Regions from separate parts of the Streptomyces sp. NPDC047982 genome, predicted to be linked through region 1. Evidence: riboswitches for the same ligand, from Rfam matches in the RefSeq annotation. Region 1 holds a riboswitch; each other region holds the start of a gene.

The links. A riboswitch is a leader RNA that binds a small molecule or an ion and turns the genes downstream of it on or off. The one in region 1 is predicted to bind cyclic di-AMP.
Positions count from the first base shown of each region.
Region 2: another riboswitch for cyclic di-AMP. It lies ahead of ACGF2V_RS11055 (LysM peptidoglycan-binding domain-containing M23 family metallopeptidase); the one in region 1 lies ahead of ACGF2V_RS04285 (M23 family metallopeptidase).
Region 3: another riboswitch for cyclic di-AMP. It lies ahead of ACGF2V_RS08055 (LysM peptidoglycan-binding domain-containing protein); the one in region 1 lies ahead of ACGF2V_RS04285 (M23 family metallopeptidase).
Region 4: another riboswitch for cyclic di-AMP. It lies ahead of ACGF2V_RS17050 (transglycosylase family protein); the one in region 1 lies ahead of ACGF2V_RS04285 (M23 family metallopeptidase).

Region 1 covers NZ_JBIDBS010000003.1:105,030-108,853, reverse strand. The annotation lists gene ACGF2V_RS04295 (GNAT family N-acetyltransferase) at 1-114, opposite strand, end outside; gene ACGF2V_RS04290 (HPr family phosphocarrier protein) at 288-569, shown strand; gene ACGF2V_RS04285 (M23 family metallopeptidase) at 904-1,695, opposite strand; cyclic di-AMP (ydaO/yuaA leader) riboswitch at 1,708-1,876, opposite strand; gene ACGF2V_RS04280 (pitrilysin family protein) at 2,491-3,824, opposite strand, start outside.
Region 2 covers NZ_JBIDBS010000007.1:72,979-76,802, reverse strand. The annotation lists gene ACGF2V_RS11065 (tyrosine-protein phosphatase) at 1-280, opposite strand, end outside; partial or broken gene ACGF2V_RS11060 (alpha-galactosidase) at 465-1,301, shown strand; cyclic di-AMP (ydaO/yuaA leader) riboswitch at 1,537-1,692, shown strand; gene ACGF2V_RS11055 (LysM peptidoglycan-binding domain-containing M23 family metallopeptidase) at 1,700-2,647, shown strand; gene ACGF2V_RS11050 (SGNH/GDSL hydrolase family protein) at 2,860-3,705, shown strand.
Region 3 covers NZ_JBIDBS010000005.1:152,772-156,595, forward strand. The annotation lists gene ACGF2V_RS08045 (hypothetical protein) at 1-618, opposite strand, end outside; gene ACGF2V_RS08050 (hypothetical protein) at 891-1,199, shown strand; gene ACGF2V_RS08055 (LysM peptidoglycan-binding domain-containing protein) at 1,365-2,126, opposite strand; cyclic di-AMP (ydaO/yuaA leader) riboswitch at 2,131-2,316, opposite strand; partial or broken gene ACGF2V_RS08060 (DUF305 domain-containing protein) at 2,619-2,894, opposite strand; gene ACGF2V_RS08065 (heavy metal translocating P-type ATPase) at 2,925-3,824, opposite strand, start outside.
Region 4 covers NZ_JBIDBS010000012.1:124,934-128,757, reverse strand. The annotation lists gene eno (phosphopyruvate hydratase) at 1-239, opposite strand, end outside; gene ACGF2V_RS17050 (transglycosylase family protein) at 798-1,547, opposite strand; cyclic di-AMP (ydaO/yuaA leader) riboswitch at 1,550-1,764, opposite strand; gene ACGF2V_RS17045 (transglycosylase family protein) at 2,023-3,066, opposite strand; gene ACGF2V_RS17040 (cytochrome P450) at 3,201-3,824, opposite strand, start outside.

The DNA of each region.
Region 1 (3,824 bases):
GTCGTCCGTGGTGATGGGCCTGATCCGCGCAGTGCCTCCGTCCCGGAGGACCACGTCCGCTTCCCAGTGGTCGGGATAGGCGTGATGCGGACTCTGCTCCGGCGAGGACTGCATGGGCACAGACTACGGCTCGCCCACCACTCGCGTAGCTCCCGGGGCCGGGGCAGTCTGAGGGGGGCCGAACGGCGTTGCGGCACCGCTCGTGGGTGTGGCGCGGGTCGGCCGGAGCACCGCGCACCGCATGAGAGAATGGTCTAGACAACTAGTGATTCATGAAGGGCAGAACCATGGCTGAGCGCCGCGTCAACGTCGGCTGGGCCGAGGGCCTGCACGCCCGCCCCGCTTCCATATTCGTCCGTGCCGCCACGGCTTCCGGCATCCCCGTGACGGTCTCCAAGGCCGACGGCACCCCGGTGAACGCCGCATCCATGCTCGCGGTGCTCGGTCTCGGCGCGGAGGGCGGCGAGGAGATCGTGCTCGCGTCCGAGGCGGACGACGCCGAGGCCGCCCTCGACCGCCTGGCGAAGCTGGTGGCGGAGGGTCTCGACGAACTCCCGGAGACCGTCTGAGCCCCGTCCCGGGTTCCGGGCCCGCGGGACCGAGTCCCGCCACAGAGCCGCGATGCCGCCCACCGGCACCGCGGCTCTTTGCATTCTCCGGCCCGGGCACCTCTGCCGGGCCCGGCCCTTTTCCGGCCCTTCCCCTCTCGCCCCCTTCTCCGGTCGGTCTTTCTGCGGACCGGACCCGTTCTCCGTCCCGAGCCGGAGCCGGGTCGGCGTCACGATCGGCGCGAGGCTGCCGGACGCCTGCGCCGACGGGTCGTGGAACCGGCCGTCCGGCGGGCGAAGATCCTCCCCGCCGTGCTGCCGGGGCCGTAGGTGCGGTTCGGGGGCCGGCCGTCGGTCAGACGGAGACGCCGTGGGCGCGCAGATACGCGACGGGGTTCATGTCGGATCCGTAGAAGGGAGTGGTCCGGGCCTCGAAGTGGAGGTGCGGCCCGGTGGAGTTGCCGGTCGAGCCGGAGAGACCGATCTGCTGGCCCGCGCCGACACTCTGGCCGACACGGACACCGATCGACGAGAGGTGCCCGTACTGCGTGTACGTGCCGTCCGTCATGCGCAGCACGACGTTGTTGCCGTACGCGCCGCCCCAGCCCGCCTCGACGACCGTACCGGCACCGACGGCGACGACGGAGCTGCCGGACGCCGCGTGGAAGTCGATGCCCGAGTGGCTGCCGGAGGACCAGAGCGAACCGCTGGACTTGTAGCCGGTGGTGACGTAGGAACCGGCGACCGGGAGCTGGAAGAGACCCAGGCGGGTGCGCTCGGCGGCGCGGGCGGCACGCGCCTTCTCGGCCCGCGCCTCGGCGGCGCGCTTCGCCTCGGCCTCGGCGCGCTTCTCGGCCGCGGCCTTCCGCTGAGCCGCCGCCTTCGCCTCGGCCACGAGGTCGGCCCGGTGCTGCTGCGCGTCGGCCTGGGCTTCGACCCGGTCGGCGATGGCGTCCTGGATCGCGATGACCTGGTGCAGGCCGGTCTCACCGACCGCGGGTGTCTTGGTGTCCGCGGCGAGGGCCGGGGAGGCGGCGCCTGCGACGACGCCGGTGGTGGCCAGCGCCGCGACGCCGGCGATCATCGCGCTGCGGCGCGTCGGTCGGCCGGGGGCACGGTGCTTCCCGGTGGCACGGGTGAACGCCATGAAGTGGCTGATCCTTTCCTTCCCTCTCGCCTACCGGGTTAGCTGACGGGTTCGGAGCAGGAAGGTCTCCTACGGGCGCCCCGGCCTCACCGAGGCTCGGGCTTCCGATTCACCCCAGGGACTGCTTCGGGTCCCCGGCTCCCCAGGGCTCACGCCCGACGGGACTCGGCGATGGCTGTCCGGTGCGTCGCGGTCGCGACATACGAGTGGCGGACAGCCCGGTCGACGCTAAGCGCGAGCACATTCCTTCACCAAACGGACAAGCCGTTTTGTAGCGCATGCCACAGGACGTACGGGCAACCTCGCCGCCGGGACGGACACGAAGGGAAGACCCCGGCGAGACATCGCTCACAGGGGTCTTCCTCGCCCGCGCGCCCGGCCGCCGGGGCCGACGGCCCCGGTCAGGCCGTTCCCGTTCGGCGTCGGCCCGTTCCGTGCGGCCCCGGCAGGATCCGCTGGCTGTCCTTTGGGGACCTGCCCCGGTACGGGAGCGGGGCGCCGGACGCCCGGCGTCGGCCGACAGGCCCGGGGCGCCGAAGCCCGGACGCCGGGGCCGGGACGTCCGGGCCCGGGCGTCGGGGCCCGACCGGCCGACGGGCCCGGGGCGTCGGGGCCCGGAACACCGGTCGGAGTCCGGGAACCCGAGGTCGGGACGGGAAACGCAGGTGGCCGTCGGCCGGTGCGTCGTCACCTTCACGGCTGGTGAGCGGCCTCGTGCGCCGTTGCGGGTGCCCGCGCACGCCCTCACCCGGCCCCGGCCCGGGCGGTCGGGCCGGGGCCGGGACGGCGTACCGCTCAGCCGGCGACCACCGACACCTCGCCGATGCCCAGGGCCCGGACCGGCTCCTCGATCCGGGACGCGTCGCCGACGAGGATCGTCACCAGCCGGTCGCCCGGGAAGGCGCTGACCACGGCCGCGGTCGCCTCGACCGTGCCGGTCGAGGCGAGCCGGGTGTACAGGTGGGCCTGGAAGTCGTCCGGGAGGTGCTGCTCGACCTGGTCGGCGAGCGTGCCCGCGACGGAGGCCGCCGTCTCGAACTTCAGCGGCGCGACACCCACGAGGTTCTGCACCGCGGTCTCGCGCTCCTCGTCGGTGAGCCCCTCGGCCGCCAGCGTCCGCAGGACCGTCCACAGGTCCTCCAGCGCCGGTCCGGTCGACTCGGTGTCCACCGATCCGCTGATCGCGAGCATGGCGGCACCGGTCGCGCCCGTGGCCGAGTCCGGGGCCGACGACCGCAGCACCTGGGCGAAGGCGCGGACACCGTAGGTGTAGCCCTTCTCCTCGCGCAGCACCCGGTCCAGCCGGGAGGTGAGCGTGCCGCCCAGGCAGTACGTGCCGAGCACCTGGGCAGGCCACACGCTGTCGTGCCGGTCCGGTCCGATCCGGCCGATCAGCAGCTGCGTCTGCACCGCGCCCGGGCGGTCCACGATGACCACGCGGCCGGTGTCGTCGGCGGTGATCGGCGGAGCGGGGCGCGGCTCGACGGTGTCTCCCGACCAGTCGCCGAGCGTGTCGGCGAGCAGGGCCTCCAGGTCGATCCCGGTGAGGTCGCCGACGACCACGGCAGTCGCCGCGGACGGGCGGACATGGGCCTCGAAGAAGGCGCGCACCGCCTGCGCGTCGATCCGCTCCACCGTCTCCTCGGTGCCCTGACGCGGCCGGGACATCCGCGACGTGGCCGGAAAGAGCTCCTTGGAGAGCTGCTTGGCGGCGCGGCGCGCCGGGTTGGCCTGCTCGTGCGGGATCTCGTCGAGCCGGTTGCGCACCAGCCGTTCGATCTCGCTGTCGGCGAAGGCGGGAGCCCGCAGTGCCTCGGCGACCAGTCCGAGCGCCTTGGTCAGCCGGGAGGCCGGGACCTCCAGGGAGACCCGCACGCCGGGGTGGTCGGCGTGCGCGTCGAGCGTGGCGCCACAGCGCTCCAGCTCGGCGGCGAACTCCTCGGCGGTGTGCTTGTCGGTGCCCTCGGACAGGGCCCGCGCCATGATCGTGGCCACGCCGTCCAGGCCCTCCGGCTCGGCGTCCAGCGGGGCGTCGAGGATGATCTCGACCGCCACCACCTGCTGGCCGGGGCGGTGGCAGCGCAACACCGTGAGGCCGTTGGGCAGCGAACCGCGCTCCGGGGCGGGGA
Region 2 (3,824 bases), on a different contig from region 1:
AGAGCGGGATGCTGAGATTTCGCACACCCGGCAGTTCCACGTCGAGCCCGTCGAGCCGGCGGTCCGCGGCATTGCGGAAGTCGAAGACGGTGTGCAGCCCCAGACCGGTCAGGAAGGCGGCGTCCTCGGCGGTGGCGTGCGCGAGATGCCCGCTGCGAAAGAGCCGCCCGTGCCGCACCCGCCGACCGTCCTCGGTGGGCAGCCCGCCCACGTCGCGGAAGTTGCGGACGCCCGCCAGCTCGGGTTCCGTCGACGGGATCTGCGGCAGCTGCTGCGTCACAGTGACTCCTGGGGGTGTCCGGCCGTCGGTGCGAGTCGCCGACAAGGCCACTCCCGCGACGATACGACATCGGTTCCTCAGGCAATCATCTCGCCCTCCGCTCTGTCGATGCCCGCGCCAATCTCCGTGCCTCCGAGGCGAATTCGGCCTGCGCGATCGTCACGACACCATCGCTCGGCCCCCGAAGCCCCTGGCCGACGAAGTCCACACGCGCGGCATGCAGTTCGGTATCTGGATCGAACCGGAAATGGTCAATGCGGACAGTGATCTTTATCGTGCACCCCCGACCGGGCAGCATTTCCCCGGGCCGACGCGGACGGAGTTCCGCCATCAACGGGTACTCGATCTCGCCCGGAGCGATGTGCGGGAGTATCTCCGGGAGCAACTGGACGCGTTGCTCTCCGGTAGGCCCATCGACTATGCGAAATGGGACTGCAACCGCGGTTCACCAATGCGGGATGGCCGGGCGAGGAATATCCGCAAAATCTCTGGCCCGAGGATGTCGAGGGTCTGTACGCGCTGATCGACCGACTGCGGGCGGCTTGCCCCTCGGTGGCCTCGCATCCTGCTCGGGCGGCGGCGGCCGGATCGACCTGGGTATCCCTTCCCGTACCAACCGGGTGTGGAACCGGGACGACACCGACCCGCTCGGCCGCCTCGCCATCCAGGAGGGGTTCAGCCAGATCCATCCGGCCCGGCTGAAGTCCGCGTGCGGCACGGACAGCCCAAACGTCCAGTTCAGCGGTCGGGTCGGCTCGTTGGGACTCCGCTTCGTGAGTGCGATGGCCGGGGCGCTGGGCGTGGGCGGGGACCTCGCCGAGTGGAGCGAGTCGCCCGAGGCGTGGAGCTGGACGGATCTCTGCGGGGCGGTGCACCGCGGGTCGGTACTGCTGCACCAGGGGCTGCTCACGGGGCTGCGGGGGACCTCGACGCGCGGGTGCTGAGGCTCCGGCACGCGCGACGTCGATCGAATGTCCGTATTGAGCATATCTGTTGGCGTATGACCAAATCGATTCTGTGAGGGATTCGCGCTCGTGAGCGGAATCATATCCGTGACCGTGCGTACCGACAGGCCGATCGGATATTCCGTACGCGGCGCGGGAATTCAAGATCTGGGATCCACGGAGGGTGACCGGAATTCCGCCTCGAATTCTCGGCGCGGAATCCTCTCGGGAATCGACGGCTTGTTCTCGGTCCGCGGCTCGCCTACGGTCACCGTCAATCCGGACGGACCGCCCAATCCTGCCGCCGACCGGATAACGCACTCACTCGACGCGTGGCAGGAGCGGGGGAACCAAGTGGTCCGCCGGCCGGCGAAAGACCGGTCGGCTCGGGGTGAAGTCGCGCTCGCCGCGGCCGGGCATCTCCAGCCCGAACCCGACAGCTCACCTCGCAGGCGCCGGAGAGGAAGAACGCATCATGCCCATCTCGGGTAAGCACCGTCGTATCAAGTCCAGTGCGATCGCCCGCGGTGTCGCCGCCGTGAGCACCGGCGGCGCCGTCATCGCCCTGCCGCTGCTCGGCGCCACCGGCGCCCATGCCGCGCCGCAGGCCGCCGCCACGAAGCCGGCCTCCGCCGCCGCGCACACCGCCCCGGCCCAGCGGGTCGCCCAGGAACCGGCCGCCGACACGACGTACTCCGTCGCTCCCGGCGACTACCTGTCGAAGATCGCCGCCGAGCACGATGTCGAGGGCGGCTGGCAGAAGCTCTACCAGGACAACCGTGAGGTCATCGGTGCCGACCCGGACCTGATCCGTCCGGGCACCGAGCTGACGCTCGGCGCCAAGGCGTCGGGCCACGTCGCGCCCACCGGCGGAGGCATGGGCTCCGTCCTCCCGTCGAAGGTGCCCGCGGTGCCGTCGGCGGTCACCGAGAAGTCCGCCCCGGCCGCGTCCGTCCCCGCCCAGCCCCGGGCGGCCGAGAAGGCGAAGACCTCCGCCCAGGCGGTCCGGAGCACCGGCTCCGGTTACGTGCCCCCGGTTCCCGGCAACCACACCACCGCCTACCGGGCCTCGGGATCCAACTGGTCCAGCGGCAGCCACTCCGGAATCGACTTCCCCGTCTTCACCGGAACCAGCGTGAAGGCCATCACCTCCGGCACCGTCGTCACCGCCGGCTGGGGCGGCGCCTACGGCAACCAGGTCGTCATCAAGCATGCCGACGGCCGCTACTCGCAGTACGGGCACCTGTCCTCGATCTCCGTCTCGGCGGGTCAGTCCGTGAGCCCGGGTCAGCAGATCGGTCTCTCCGGTTCCACCGGGAACTCCACCGGACCGCACCTGCACTTCGAGGTCCGCACCGGCCCGGCGTACGGCTCCGACATCGACCCGATCGCCTACCTCGCGGCCCACGGCATCCACGTCTGAGCCACGCACTCCACACACCCGGGCCGAACGGTCCGGCGACCGGAGCGGCCGGGCCCGGCCCGGTCGGCACGGAGGGGCGCGCGACAGCGCACGCGCCCCTCCGTGCCGCGTGTTCCCCCGACGGCGAACCTGGCCAGGTGGCCTATCTCACCACCCGTCAACCCTTTATTACGGTCGCGTAGGTCACATTCGTCAGTGCAGGATGAGCGTTCGTGGCAGACGATTCGAGAAAAAACCAGCGTGGCGTCATCGACCGAAAGGGCGTCATCGGGTCGTACGCGGCGATCGGCGACAGTTTCACGGAAGGGGTCGGCGACCCCGGACCGGACGGAACCCCCGTCGGCTGGGCGGACCGGTTCGCCGTGCTTCTCGCGGACCAGCTCCCGGACCCCGCCGAGAGGACGAGCGCCGAAGGTCCCGCGCATGCGGACTTCCGTTACGCCAATCTCGCCGTACGCGGACGCCTCCTCGACCAGATCGTCGAGGAACAGGTACCGCGCGCCAAAGAGCTGGCACCCGACCTGGTGAGCTTCTGTGCGGGCGGCAACGACATCATCAGGCCCGGCACCGACCCCGACGACGTGGCGGAACGCTTCGAGCGCGCGGTCGCCGAACTGACCGCGTCCGTCGGCATCGTCATGGTCACCACCGGCTTCGACACCCGGGGCGTTCCCGTGCTTCGCCATCTGCGCGGCAAGATCGCCACGTACACCGCCCACGTACGGGCCATCGCCGACCGCTACGGCTGCCCCGTCCTCGACCTGTGGTCGCTGCGGTCCGTCCAGGACCGGCGGGCCTGGGACGACGACCGGCTCCACCTGTCACCCGAGGGGCACACCAGGGTCGCGCTGCGCGCCGCCCAGGTCCTCGGGATCGAGGTGCCCGCCGACCCCGACCAGCCGTGGCCCCCGCAGGCCCAGCGCGGCACGCTCGAAGTCCGCCGCGACGACATCCACTGGGCGCGCGAGCACCTGGTGCCATGGATCGGCCGACGGCTGCGCGGTGAGTCCTCGGGCGACCACGTCGAGGCGAAGCGGCCGGACCTCCTGCCGCTCTGAGGAGCGTCTCGAGGCGTCACCCGCCGGAAGGGCGGTCCGGACCTCGCCGACGGGATCCGGTGGACGTCCCCCCATCCGTGACGCCCCATACCGCTCGCGGGGTGGCCCCGGCCCAGGGC
Region 3 (3,824 bases), on a different contig from region 1:
GGTGCCGGCCATGTACGCGGCCATCGCGTCCACGTCGCCCGGCAGCCCGTAACTCCTCACGAGCGTGCCGACGTTGCCGAAGGGCCTGCCGTCCAGCAGCCAGGTCCCGGGCGACTTCGCGAGGACGCGGACCAGCCGTCGCCGACGGCCGTCGAGGGACGCGAACCGGGTCTCCTCGGGCAGGGCTCGTCCGGGGAACGCCAGACGCAGGGCGGCCTGGGCGACGGGCAGCGCCTCGGTACCGGACACGTCCGGCAGCGAGGTCAGCGGGGGCGGTGGACGTGTCGTCCGCGTACGCGTCGTCGAACAGGCACAGCGACAGCGCGGCGCATCCCCGTACGCCGCCGTCGAAGAACGGCGTCGCCTCGTTCCGTGCGCCCCGCCAGCCGCGACCGCAGACCCTCGGCGCCCCGGTGAGGTGACGGCGGCGAGCAGGACGGGAAGCACGGCGAGCGGTGGCAGTCCCGGCAGCCGTCGCCGGTACAGGACGCCGTAGACCGCGAAGGCCGTGGTCGCAAGCGCCCACCAGCAGCGGGCCCGGCCCGTCCGTGTCCCCGCGCCCGCGTCCCCCGCGGCCGCGCCGAGTGCCGCGTATCCGGCGGCCGCCGCGCACGCCATGACCGCAGCCACCACCGCGCGCCGCGGGCCGCTCGCCGAAGAGCATCGCGCCCACCGCCACCGAGGCGCAGGGCATCAGCGCGACGACGAGGTCGGTGAGCGAGGTGCCGATGCGCGGGATGGCGGGCAGAGGGTACCGGCCGCTTGTCCGGCGACTCCGAGCGGGCCCAGCAGCCATACGGTGCCCGGCGTCGCGGCAGCGGCCATGCGCGGCAAGGGCACGCGCGGTCCCGCGGGTCGCGGATCCGCGGACCGGGTGTCAGCCTGGGTACATGGCTTGGGCGTCATGGACCACTCGTGGTGTGTTCTCGGGGCGCGGCGGCGTGCTCACGGACGAGGCCGGCGTCCTGACCGGGGACCTGACCGTTCATACGACCTGGGCCGACGACACGGCCCAGGTGACCGTGCAGTACACGGGTGCGATCGACTGGTTCACCATGTCGGGCAGCCCCGTGCCCTGCTGTTCCGAGGAGGACAGCAGACGTCTTCACGAGGCGGCGGTGCGGTCCGTCCGGGACGGTGCGGCGGCGACGCTTCCCAGGCCGCCGCGGGAACGGCCGACGGGCAGCGCCCTGGAGTGACCACGAGCGAAGTGCGCCCCGCCCGCGGGCGGGGCAGGGGAAGGCGATGGGGCCCCGGGTACGACGCGACGGGATGCGCCCCTCGGGGAGCCGTGCGGCTTCCGGAGGGGCGCATCCGCGGCTTGCGGACCGGCACGGACCCGGGCCGGTGCGTGCCGGTATGGGTCAGTAGGCGCCGAAGACGTTGTCGATGGAGCCGTACTTGTCGGCGGCGTAGTTGCACGCGGCGGTGATGTTGGCGACCGGGTCGTAGCTGTCGAACGGGGTGCCGGGCACGTGGTAGGCGCGGAACGTCGGGTCGATGACCTGGAGCAGGCCCTTGGACGGCGTTCCGGCGAGGGCGTTCGAGTCCCAGTTGTTGATGGCCCGGGGGTTGCCGGAGGACTCACGCATGACGTTGCGGTGGATGCCGTCGTAGCTGCCGGGAATGCCGTGCTTGGCCATGATGGCCAGCGATTCCCTGATCCAGCCGTCCAGGTTGTCCGCGTATGAGACCGGCGCGGCGGTGACGGTCGCGGACGGGGCACCGGAGGCGCCGGTGGTGGCCTTGGACTCGGCCTTGGCACCGACGGCCAGCTTCATTCCGGGGAGAATCAGCGCGGGGTTGTTCCCGATGATCTCCCGGTTGTCCTCGTACAGCTTCTTCCAGCCGCCTTCGAGGGAATAGCTCTGTGCGATCTTGGAAAGGGTGTCGCCCGAGAGGACGGAATGCGTGACGGTCGCCGCCTTCGGCGCGGAAGTACTTCCGGTGGTGACGGCGGTCGGCACCGCGACCTTTTCGGTGGTGGCGGCCTGAGCCGGAGCGGCCGTGGCGAATCCCGCTCCGATCAGCGGAAGCACCAGGGCGACTCCGCCCGTGGCCGCGGCGATGAGCCCACGGGTCCGGGAAGTGGACGAGCGGCGACGGTACGTGCCCGTTGCGGTCATGGTGAATTCCTCTCCGTCGCCTGCGAGGTGAGCTGTCGGGTTCAGACGGGAGATGTCTGGCCGCAAGGAATGCGACTTCACCCCGAGCCGTTCCGGATACCGGACCGGCGGCTTACCTGGGTCCCCCGCTCCTGCCGTACACGAGTGGGTCGGTTTCTCGGACGGCGGCAGGATTCGGCGTTCCGTCCGGATTGATGGTGACCGTAGGCGAGAAAAGCGGAACGGAACAAGCCCCCATTTTTGATCACAATTGATTCGCATGATCAATTCATGGAATTCGCAGTAATCCAGCTCACAACCCGAACTCGAATCCCCTTGCGCGACAAGGGTGGTCGAGCCACGGACCGGCCCTTCGGGAGGTTTTTACGTGACTCACACCACGAGGCGACAAAAGGGACGTTTCACCTGACACCCAAACGCCTCAACGATTGCCGAAAGTATCTTTACCGGCCAAAATTGCAATTCACTTCAAATCAATCCAAAAGGGACATTTCACTTCTCGCTCGGTCGCAGGCTCCGGAAGCCCCAGCGGCCTCCGGCGCGGCACGCGTGAGTGCGGCACGCGTGAGTGCGGCACGCGTGAGTGCGGCACGCGTGAGTGCTCCGGGCACGAAAAAGGTGCGGAACGTCCGGTGGACGGCCGATCTCGAGGTCCCGGGCGTCGCGGATCGCCGCGGCCAGTTCCTTGATCCCGGGATCGGCGGCGCCGCCGTCGGCCGGCGCCACCGTCGCGACGGCCTGCTGGTGGTGCGGGATCATCTGCTGCGCGACCGTCGCGTCGCCCGGGTGCCCCGGGCTTCAGCGGTCGTTCCGGGCCCGCCTCCACGCGGCCTCGCGCAGCAGCCGGAGCCCGTTGAGGCCGACGAGGACGGTGGAGCCCTCGTGCCCGGCGACGCCGAGCGGCAGCGGGAGGGTGCCGGCCAGGTCCCAGACGACCAGGCCGGTGATGAAGACGCCGGCGATCGTCAGGTTCTGCACCACCAGGCGTCGGCAGCGGCGGGAGAGGGCGACGGCGGTGGGGATGGCGGCGAGCTCGTCGCGGACGACGACCGCGTCGGCGGTCTCCAGGGCGAGGTCGGAGCCCGCCCTGCCCATGGCGATGCCCGTATGGGCCGCGGCCAGGGCGGGGGCGTCGTTGACGCCGTCCCCGACCACGAGGACCTTGCGCCCGGCCCCCTCCATCTCCCTCACCGCACCCACCTTGTCCTCGGGCAGCAGCCCTGCCCGGACGTCCCGGATCCCGACGTCGGCGCCCAGGCGTGCGGCGGCGCGCGGATTGTCGCCGGTGACCAGCACCGGTGGGGCATCGGTGAGCGCGCTGAGCCGGGTGACGGTGTCGCGGGCGTCGTCGCGCAGCCGGTCGGCGACACCGAGGACGCCGACCGGGGCGCCGTCGAGGGCGACCAGCACGACGGTGCGGCCGTCCTCCTCAAGACGTGCGACGGCTTCGGCCGCCGCAGGGCCGGTATGCCCGTCGAGCACGCGTCCGGGGCTGCCGACGGCGACGGTACGGCCGTCCACCGTGGCGGTGACGCCGGTGCCGGGCGTGGAGGCGAAGTCCCTCACCGGCGGCGGTACGAGTCCGCGGGCACGGGCCGCGTCGACGACGGCCCTCGCCAGGGGGTGCTCACTCGGGTGCTCGGCCGCCGCGGCAAGAAGCAGGAGGGCGTCCTCGGTCAGGCCGGTCCCGGCCAGCGG
Region 4 (3,824 bases), on a different contig from region 1:
ACGAGCTCCGGGCCGATCTGCTCGATCACGGCGAGGACGGCCTTCTCGACGCCCTTGCCCTGGTAGCGGTCGGGGTCGCCGTCGCGAAGCTCAATGGCCTCGAAGGCACCGGTGGAGGCGCCGGACGGCACGGCAGCACGGCCCGTGCTGCCGTCGTCGAGGCCGACCTCGACCTCGACCGTGGGGTTCCCCCGGGAGTCGAGGATTTCCCGGGCTACGACGACGTCGATGGACGGCACGAGGCATCTCCTTCTGGAATATGACACTGGTTCTGCAGGGTCACTGTGGCCTTGCGACAAGAGCCTAACCGGCCCCGCCCGCCCAGCCCGACGACCGCCCGCCCCCTGGGATGAAAAAGGACCCGGTAGCACACGATCCCGGACAAATGGCCAGAACATTACGGATCAGTGACTACAACAGTTGAACGACCGCCCCGGACCGACCCGGACGAGCTCGGACGCCCCCAACGACGCCGGATACGGCGAACGGCTGACGCGGCGGCGGACACGACGGCGACGGACCGCGGTCGCTCGGAACGACCACGGTCGCGCGGGCCGTGGCCACCGAGCAGAAACCCCCGGCCCGGCACGCACGGGGAACGCGCGCCGGGCCGGGGTGTCCGAGGGGGCGGAACATCCGGGGCGCCGGAGAAACCGGGGGTCCAGGGATCCGGCATGTCCGGGGTATGTGGTGACACCCCGAATGCCCTGGACGTCCCGTAGGCCCATGGGCGTCTCGGACGTGGGACGCGGGATACGGAGTACGGGGTGTCCGGGCGAGGAGAGGAGGCGCCGGAACTACTTCGTCAGGTGCAGCTGCTGACCCGGGTAGATCAGGTCGGCGTCCTTGACGATGTCCTTGTTCAGCTCGAACAGCTGCTGCCAGCCGCCCGTGACGCCACGCTCGGCGGCGATCTTGCTGAGCGTGTCGCCGGAGACCACCTTGTACTCGCCGTCACCCTTCTTGACCTTCTCGCCGGTCGGGGTGGTGACGGTCTTCTTCGCCCCGGCCTGCGGGGCGGCGGGGCGGTCGGAGCGGGAGGCGGGAGCCTCGGCGCGCTCGACCTTCTTCGGCTGGGCCTGCTGCGACTGCTGAGCGGGGGCCGCCTGGGTGCTCTGCTTCTGGGCGGCGCCGGAGCTCTTCGAGGAGGTGTCGACGCCCGGGTCGACGCCGTCGTTGCGCAGGTTGCCGGCGGCGGCACAGCCCCAGGCGCCCGGGCCCTGCATGTCGAGGAGCCGCTCGGCGGTGGCGATCTGCTGGGCCTTGGTGGCCAGGTCGGCGCGCGGCGCGTACTTCAGACCACCGGCGGCGGCCCAGCTGGACTGCGAGAACTGCAGGCCGCCGTAGTAGCCGTTGCCGGTGTTGATGGACCAGTTGCCACCGGACTCGCACTGGGCGACGGCGTCCCACGTGGCGACGGAGGCGGCGGAGGCGCTGGTCGCCCCCATCAGCGGGACGGCGACGGCGGAGCCGGCGACTCCGGCGAGCGTGGCGACGCGGACGGCCTTGGACGGGCGGCGGTGCTTGCCCTTGCCGGAAAACAGCATGGAGGTCTCCTCACCGACGCCTACGAGGTGAGCTGTCGGGTTCGGGCCGAGTGAGTTGCCCGGTCGCACGTCCTAGCACGCGACTTCACCCCAAGCCGGTCCTGACGCGTCTTCCGACGATCAGGGCCGACGCCTACCTGGGTCCCCCGCTCCTGCCTACGGCGCATGAACGCGTCTGTTCCCTCCGACCGACGGCAGGATTCGGCGTGACGGTCGACGGGGCCCGCGGTGCGAGCGGTTACGACCGTAATCACATATAAGCCCCACATTCAATGATGGACACTTCGGACAATCCCCCCTCTCCCGCATGTGAGGAACCGTGGTTTTCGCAGGTGGGGAGCGATACGGACGGGACTTCCCGACGCAACACGCCAATTGGCACAAAGAGACCCATGTCTCACTCGCTTGCAAGTGGACACGGGTCTCGGGAGCGCCCCGTCCCTGAGGCGCCGTCAGCCGGTCAACGACCCCGGCCTCAGTCGGATTCCACGCCGACCTCAAGGCTCTGGCCAGGGAGGATGAGATCCGGATCGGAGCCGACGACCTCTTTGTTGGCCTCATAGAGCGCGGGCCAGCCGCCGGGAACGTTCTGCGCGTCAGCGATCGCCCAGAGATTGTCACCGGGGCGGACGGTGTACGCGCTACCGGCGGCCGGGGAGGCCGCGTCGCGCCCGCCGCCTTCGCCGCGCGAGGCGTGACGGCCCGACTCGCGGTCGGCCCCTCGCCCTTCCTCGGCGGCCGGCACACCGCGATGCTTGCCGCCCGCACCGCCGGACGCGCCTGAATCCCCGGAGGTTCCCGGGACCTCCGGGGTCGCTGGTGTCCCGGATGCCTCTGACGGGGCGACAGAAGTGTCGGAGTCGCCTATTTCCACTGATTCGGACGAATGACGCGTATCGGAGGGCGAGGCGGCCGACCCGGTCGGCGAGGGCGTGGCACGGCCCCCGCCCTCGGCGCTCGGCTCACCCGTGCCGCCCGAAGGCGTGGCGTCACCGCCGGACGGGGACTTTGACGCCCCATCAGTCGACTTCGCTCCGCTCTCCACCCCGGCGCCGCCCGGCGCCTGTGCACCCCGCTCCGGCCCGGCGCTGCTCGCGGACTGCTCGGAGGACGTCGACCCCGGGTCGACCCCGGGCAGTCCCCCGCCCGTCGTGAGGCCGGAGATGGGCGCACAGCTCGGCCACGCCTGCGGTCCCCGGTCGCTCAGGATCTTCTGGGCCACCGCGATCTGCTGGGCGCGGCTGGCGAGGTCGGCGCGCGGGGCGTACGCCTCACCGCCGTACGCCTTCCAGATCTCCGGGGTGAGCTGGAGGCCGCCGTAGGAGCCGTTCCCGAAGTCGGCGCTCCAGGATCCCCCGCTCTCGCACTCGGCCACCCGGTCCCATGTCGCGGAGTCGGCCGCCTGCGCGGCGCCCGCACCGAGCAGCGGGATGGCGATGGCGGATCCCGTCACGCCCGCCGCGACGATGATGGCGGGTGCCTGACGAGGGCGACGGTGTCTGCCGTTCGCGGAGCCCATGAGGTTGCCTTCCGTGTGACGGACGAGTGCATACGAGCGACCGGTGGGTCGAACGGTGAACCTAACCGGACTCGAACGCGTGTCACAAGTCGGTGCAGCGCGGATCACGCACACATCACAGTTCTGACGGGGCGTCAAAAACGGCGCTGGACGGGCCGGGGTCCGAACTCCACGGGGAGCGTGCGCAGTCCGCGCATGATGAGCCCGCCGCGCCACCGCAATTCGGTGGGTTCCACCGCGAGCCGCAGGTCGGGCAGGCGTCTGAGCAGTGTGGCGAGCGCGGTCTGTCCCTCCAGCCGGGCGAGCGGTGCGCCGAGGCAGTAGTGGATGCCGTGCCCGTATCCGAGGTGCTGATTGTCGCGTCGGGCGAGGTCGAGCGTGTCGGGGCCCTCGAAGCGCGCCGGGTCGCGGTCGGCGGCGGCGAGCACGACCAGTACGGGGTCGCCGACCGCGATGTTCCGGCCGCCGAGTGTCAGCGGCTCGGTGGCGAACCGCCAGGTCGCCAGTTCCACCGGGCCGTCGTAACGCAGCAGTTCCTCGATCCCGGTCTCCAGCAGCTCCCCCTCCCCGGCGTCGAGGGAGCGTTGCAGCCGGTCTCGCTGGGCGGGGTTGCGCAGCAGCGCGTACATCCCGTTGCCGATGAGGTTGACGGTCGTCTCGAAACCGGCGAAGAGCAGGATGAAGGCCATGGCGGCGGCCTCGTTCTCGGTGAGGTGCTCGCCGTGGTCACTGGCCCGGATCAGCCCGGAGATCAGGTC